DNA from 3 places in the Streptomyces sp. NPDC048275 genome. Region 1 is predicted to be linked to each of the others. Evidence: riboswitches for the same ligand, from Rfam matches in the RefSeq annotation. Region 1 holds a riboswitch; each other region holds the start of a gene.
What was found. Region 1 has a riboswitch for S-adenosylmethionine ahead of AB0D57_RS29615 (putative leader peptide). Riboswitches for the same ligand answer to the same signal wherever they lie in the genome.
Positions count from the first base shown of each region.

Region 2: another riboswitch for S-adenosylmethionine. It lies ahead of AB0D57_RS04705 (aminotransferase class V-fold PLP-dependent enzyme); the one in region 1 lies ahead of AB0D57_RS29615 (putative leader peptide).
Region 3: another riboswitch for S-adenosylmethionine. It lies ahead of thrC (threonine synthase); the one in region 1 lies ahead of AB0D57_RS29615 (putative leader peptide).

Region 1 covers NZ_JBEZLR010000059.1:59,204-61,389, forward strand. Annotated here, with positions in the region: gene AB0D57_RS29610 (amino acid ABC transporter permease) at 1-272, opposite strand, end outside; SAM riboswitch class IV at 806-952, shown strand; gene AB0D57_RS29615 (putative leader peptide) at 991-1,056, shown strand; gene AB0D57_RS29620 (glutathione S-transferase C-terminal domain-containing protein) at 1,322-1,987, shown strand; gene AB0D57_RS29625 (YceI family protein) at 2,006-2,186, opposite strand, start outside.
Region 2 covers NZ_JBEZLR010000004.1:163,254-165,439, forward strand. Annotated here, with positions in the region: gene AB0D57_RS04705 (aminotransferase class V-fold PLP-dependent enzyme) at 1-1,162, opposite strand, end outside; SAM riboswitch class IV at 1,348-1,464, opposite strand; gene trpD (anthranilate phosphoribosyltransferase) at 1,623-2,186, opposite strand, start outside.
Region 3 covers NZ_JBEZLR010000005.1:41,318-43,503, reverse strand. Annotated here, with positions in the region: gene AB0D57_RS05115 (glucosyl-3-phosphoglycerate synthase) at 1-586, opposite strand, end outside; SAM riboswitch class I at 744-902, shown strand; gene thrC (threonine synthase) at 920-2,186, shown strand, end outside.

The DNA of each region.
Region 1 (2,186 bases):
TACGCGGCCACTTCGAGGGTGATGAGCAGACCGTCGAGAATCGTCGGACGCAGGAACCAGTACGAGAATCGGTCCCATTGGAAGAAGGGGTTCGTCGCCAGCCCGTGGGCGATCTGTGCGACCACGACGAGCACGATCGCCGAAGCGATCCAGCGGCCGGGCCGGCGCAGCGGCAGCACTCGCTGTTCCGTCGTTGGCGGCGGCTTGACCACAGGTGCGGGAGGCGGCTCTGCCGTGTCCAACTGCACGGCAGAGCCCAAGGGTTCACTCATGGAGGGCTCCAGGCGACTCGTACTCCCCCGGGGCGCGCGCAGGGGAGACAGGCCCCAATACGAGGGGGGGAAGGAGGGGAAGCTCACCGGGAGTTCGCCGGGACAGCGGCGAACACCAGCGGTTCAGAGCTCAGCGAAGAAGAAGGAAGAAGAAGGAAGAAGAAAGCGAAAGGCAGCGGCGCGACTTGGGTCAGCCCTGACAGCGACAGCGGGTGCCGCGACAGGTACAACACCATGCGGTGTCGGCGCGGCCGCCCTCGGCGAGGAGCAGCTCGGGGCGACGGTTCGCGGGCATGGACGCGCAGCCGTGGCGCCGCGAAGCGGTCGTCCCCGGGGCTGCGTACATCGCGGTCACCCTCACCATTCCGCCCCGCGGGGCCTCACGCTCACCGGAACGCATCCGGTCCAATGCGGCGTAAGTTAGGCACGCCGTCAAACGAATGTCAACGCCGACCGGCCCACGTGACCACGTCGTGAGACCGCGCGGATGCCTTCTTGACGACTCCCCGGAGCGCACCGAGACTGACGGGGACGGTCACGATTGTCAGCGCCCGTCGTATCGGGGTTTCCCGTACGACGCGGTTATCGGCCCCGGCCCGCTGGCAGGCAACCCTTCCACCGCGACGGGGTGCCCCGGGTGACGACCGGGTTCCGCCGGAGCGGCGGAGCAAGCGTGGTCTCGCCTCTCGCGAGCCCCGGACACGGGAGCGGTGGGAATGTGACCAGGAACGGTCTGACGAGGCGTCTGCACATCGACCTGCAGCGGGTTTCCAGCGCTTACTAGTCCGTCGTGTCCCACGATCCGGACCGGCACGTCAGCGCAGTCACTCCGTTCCGCCGCTGCCGCCCACGAGGCGGCCGGGGCTTCGTCGTTCCCGTGGAGAGTCATGCCCGAGACAGCTTCGCTCACTTCGCACGCAGGCACCGCAGGCATCGCAGGCACCACAGGCCCGTGCGCCTCAACCCCGCGCGTTGCGGCCTCAGTTGCCCCGAATCCTCGGGGCGCCCTCGCGTCCCCTCGCCCGCACCGCATCCGCAGCCGCATCGGCGTGGGCCTGGCCGGCGGCTTCTACCCGGCACCGCACCGCTATCAGCTGTACCTCTCCGAGGGCTGTCCGTGCTCGCTGCGCATCTCGATCACCCTCGACCTGCTCGGCCTGCGTGACTCGGTCGCCACGACGCTGCTGGCGCTCCCCACGGAATCAACGGACACCTCGCAGACACCTGCCCCGTTCACCGCACTGCGCAGCGCGTACGAGGCCACATGGCACCACTACGACGGTCCACTCATCGCACCCGCATTGTGCGACCGTTGGAGCGGACGCATCGTCAGCAACCACACCCCCGACATCCTGCGCGACCTCGCCGGACTCCTGACCGGCCGCGAGGACGCCTGCCTCCCTCGGCTGCACCCACCGGCCCTCGCCGCCGACATCGACGCCTTCCGTGAGCTCCTCGACCGGGATGTCACCTCGACCGCGCGGCCGGAGGTCCTGTCGGCGACGCTGGACCGGCTGAACCGGCAACTCGCCTCGCACACCTACGCGTTGGGCGATGCGCTGACGGCCGCGGACGTCGACCTCTGGGTCGCGCTCGCCCAACTCGAGGCGCCTGACGCTCTCTGCGGGTACGACCGGCTCCAGGCCTACGTACGACGGCTCGACGCCCACACGGCGTTCACGCGCCCGTCCCGCGCAGACGCTCGGCAAACGTAACGCCCGTCGAGGTGCGGGTTACGCCTTGGCGCGGGTGAAGGCGAGCGTGCTGGTGACCGTGGTCAGGCCGCGGATCATGCCCATCTGGTTCCAGCCCATGCCGAACTGCTCACGGTCCACGGTGAAGTCCGCGGTGAGCGTGACGGCATCGGCGCCGGACTCGGTGACGCGCGCGGTGACGGACTGTGGACGGCTGATG
Region 2 (2,186 bases), on a different contig from region 1:
CGCTGCCGAGGAGCGTGCGCACCAGCGGATGGGCGCAGAAGAGTCCGTCGCGCACCCCGATGCCGTACTCCGCGGAGAGTGCCGCCGCGAAGTGCGAGCTGTTCCAGCCCTCGACGACGAAGGAGATGACGCCGACCCGTGGGGCGTCGTCACCGAAGAGGGACAGGACACGCACCTCGGGAACCTCGGCGAGCCCCGCGCGGACGGCCGCGATGAGCTGCTGCTCACGGGCGACAAGCGTGTCGAAACCCGCCTCGGTGAGCGCCTTGCAGGCGGACGCGATCGAGTACGCGCCGATGACGTTCGGTGAGCCGGCCTCGTGCCGGGCCGCGCTCTCGTGCCACTCCACGTCCACCCCGCCGTCCGTACGCCGCGTGACCTTGCGGCTGGCGCCGCCACCGGCGAGGTACGGCTCGGCCTCACGCAGCCAGTCGGAGCGGCCCGCGAGGACGCCGGAGCCGAACGGCGCGTACAGCTTGTGCCCGGAGAAGGCGACCCAGTCGACGTCGAGGTCCCGTACCGACACGCGGTGGTGCGGAGCGAGCTGGGCGGCGTCGAGGACGATCCGGGCGCCGTGCGCGTGCGCCGCGGCGGCGAGCTCACGCACGGGCCACAGCTCGCCGGTGACGTTCGAGGCGCCGGTCACACAGACGAGGGCCGGACCGTAGGGGTCACGGTCGGCGAGGGCACGCTCCAGGGTGGTCACGGCCTGCCTCGGGGTGCGGGGCGCGTCGAGGTACGTCACCCGCGCGTCCTTCCACGGCAGCAGCGAGGCGTGGTGCTCGGTCTCGAAGACGAAGACCTGGCAGTCGGCCGGAAGGGTGGCGGCCAGCAGATTGAGCGAGTCGGTGGTCGACCGGGTGAAGACGACCTGGTCGCCCTCCCGGCAGTCCAGGAACTCCGTGACGGTCCTGCGGGCGTTCTCGAAGAGATCGGTGGACAGCTGGGACAGGTATCCGGCGCCTCGGTGCACGCTGCCGTAGTACGGGGCATACGCGGCCACGTCGTCCCACACCCGCTGCAGGGCCGGGGCGCTGGCGGCGTAGTCGAGCGCGGCGTAGGTGACCTCGCCGCCGGTGACCAGCGGGACGGTGACATCCCGCCCCAGAACGGGCAGCGGGGCGCAAACGGACTGGTCGGCGGCAATGACGGAGACAGACATGGCGAGCTCCTGTGAGAGGCAGGCGGAATCGCTGCGCCGGACAGCCCGGCCGGGGCGTCAACAGCACAGGAAAAGGCGAAAAAGGGGTACGCGGAGGCGGGGCTCTAGCCCTATCGCATTCGCTTGCTCACAGAGGGCTCCCTCGAACGACCAGGACCCCTGGTGCCCACTCAAAGAGTGCGAGGGGTCCGCGCTTGCCGTAGACCTCGCTGCCTACGGCCTGGTCTTCACCCGGGGCACCCCGCCACGGACGGAGGGTTGCCGGACAGCCGGCCGGGGCCTGATGGCTGTCGCTCATGACCTGCGCAGCATCTTGCCACACGGCCTCCCGGGCGCAACCCCCATGTCCGGATACCGGGACGGGGAGGAGGACCACGCCCCCGCCTCCTTGGGGGCTCAAGGAGGGGACGGGTGCGGGCGGCGGGGGCGAGAACAAGCCCCACCCCCGCCGCCGCGGGCGCTACGCGTTGCTGGCCGCCACCCACCGCTCCAGCGCCGCCTTCGCCGCCCCGGAATCGATCGCCTCCGCCGCCTTCGCCATGCCGACGCGCAGCTGCTCCGCAAGCGGCGCCTCGCCCGGCGAGAGGGCGACCAGCGCCGCCGCCGAGTTCAGCAACACGGCGTCCCGCACGGGCCCCGTCTCACCGTTCAACAGCCGACGGGCGACATCGGCGTTGTACGAGGCGTCAGCGCCCCGCAGGGCCTCCACCGGGACGAGGTCGAGGCCGACGTCACGGGGGTCGAAGCGCTCCTCCTGGACCTTGCCGTCACGGACGACCCACACCTTCGACGTCGACGTGGTGGTCAGCTCGTCCAGGCCGTCGTCACCGCGGAAGACCAGCGAGGAGTTACCGCGCTCGGCGAACACGCCAGCCACGATCGGCGCCATGCGCGGATCCGCGACGCCGACCGCCTGCGCCCGTACCCGCGCCGGGTTCGTCAGCGGACCGAGGGCGTTGAAGACCGTCCGGATCCCCAACTGCCCCCGCGCCGCCGCCACATGACGCAGCGCCGGGTGGAACTT
Region 3 (2,186 bases), on a different contig from region 1:
CGAGCGGCTGGACGAAGCCGGCCAGTTGCGGCCAGTGCATGTTGAGCAGGGGGCGGGCCATGAGTTCGGTGACGCGGCCGCCCTGGCCGGCGGCGGAGCCCAGCGGTCTGTCATACATCGCTTTGACGAGGTCCACGCCGGGCTCGGTGAGCAGCGGCCCCACGATCCCGGAGACGAAGTCCGACGAGAACTCCTTCAGATCGGCGTCGATGAAGCAGACGATGTCCCCACTGGTCACCAGGAGTGACCGCCACAGGACCTCGCCCTTGCCGGGGGCGGCCGGGATGCGCGGCAGGATCTCGTCCCGGTGCACGACTCGCGCACCCGCCGCGGCGGCCACCTCCGAGGTGCGGTCCGTCGAGCCCGAGTCGATGACGACTATCTCGTCGACGAGGGGCACCTGCTGCATCAGGTCGTGGCGGATGACGGCGACGATCTCGCCGACCGTCTCCTCCTCGTTGAGCGCGGGCAGTACGACACTGACCGTCGACCCTGTGGTGCGTTTCGCGGCCATGAGCTGGTGGAGCGGGCGATCGGTCACGGACCAGGAGCGTGTGCTCAGCCAGCGCTCGACTTCCTTCAGCACAGTCTGCGGCTCCTCACTGTCTGATCACCCGGTTTCTCACGGTGTGATCCATCTCGCGGTTCGGACGACTATCTCAACTGTCCTGGCCTTCGGTTACAGTCTTGAACAACGCGGATGACCATCGCATTGCGTAGATCGTCCGCACACAATCGAATACCGCTCATCCAGAGGGGCAGAGGGATACGGCCCGTTGAAGCCCCGGCAACCCTCCAGCCGGTCTCGTACGACCACCGACTACGTCGTCGTCGCGAGGCTCCCGGCTCGGGAAGGTGCCAAATCCGTCTCACGGCGAAGTGCGTCGTGAGGAAGATGAGGAGAAAGGGCCTCGCCTCCATGGCTGCGCAGACCGTCGCAAGCACCACCGCTAGCGCCACCGAAAGCACTACGAACAGCGTAGACGGTGTCGATCTCGGACCCGCCGCCGCGCTTTCCTGCCGCGAGTGCGGTCACCGTGTGCCCCTCGGCCCGGTTTTCGCCTGCGAGGAGTGTTTCGGCCCGCTGGAGATCGCGTACGACTTCTCGGCCTACGAAACCGAGGAGCTCCGCAAGCGCATCGAAGCGGGCCCCGCGAACATCTGGCGCTACGCGCCGCTGCTGCCCGTCCCGGCCGACGTGGCCGACAAGCCGAACATCAACCCCGGCTGGACCAAGCTCGTCAAGGCCGACAACCTGGCCCGCGAGCTGGGCGTCGACCCCGGCAAGCTCTTCGTCAAGGACGACTCCGGCAACCCGACGCACTCCTTCAAGGACCGCGTCGTCGCCCAGGCCATCGAGGCCGCCCGCGCTTTCGACTTCACCACCCTCTCCTGCTCCTCCACCGGCAACCTCGCCGGTGCGGTGGGCGCCGCCGCCGCCCGGGCCGGCTTCCGCTCCTGTGTGTTCATCCCGCACGACCTGGAGCAGGGCAAGGTCGTCATGGCCGCGATCTACGGCGGCGAGCTCGTCGGCATCGAGGGCAACTACGACGACGTGAACCGTTTCTGCTCCGAGCTGATCGGCGACCCGGCCGGCGAGGGCTGGGGCTTCGTCAACGTCAACCTGCGGCCGTACTACGCGGAGGGGTCGAAGACGCTCGCGTACGAGATCTGCGAGCAGCTCGGCTGGCAGCTCCCCGACCAGCTGGTGATCCCCATCGCCTCCGGGTCGCAGCTGACGAAGATCGACAAGGGCTTGCAGGAGCTGATCAAGCTCGGTCTGGTCGCGGACAAGCCGTACAAGATCTTCGGTGCGCAGGCCGAGGGCTGCTCGCCGGTGTCCGTCGCCTACAAGGCCGGCCACGACGTCGTACGCCCGCAGAAGCCCAACACCATCGCCAAGTCGCTCGCCATCGGCAACCCGGCCGACGGGCCGTACGTGCTCGACATCGCGCGACGGACGGGCGGGGCCGTGGAGGACGTCAACGACGAGCAGGTCGTCGACGCGATCAAGCTGCTGGCCCGGACCGAGGGCATCTTCGCGGAGACCGCCGGTGGAGTGACGGTGGGTGTGGCGAAGAAGCTGATCGAGAACGGTCTTCTCGACCCGACGCTGACGACCGTCGTCCTCAACACCGGGGACGGGCTCAAGACGCTGGACGCGGTGGCGGGGACGGGGTTGACGG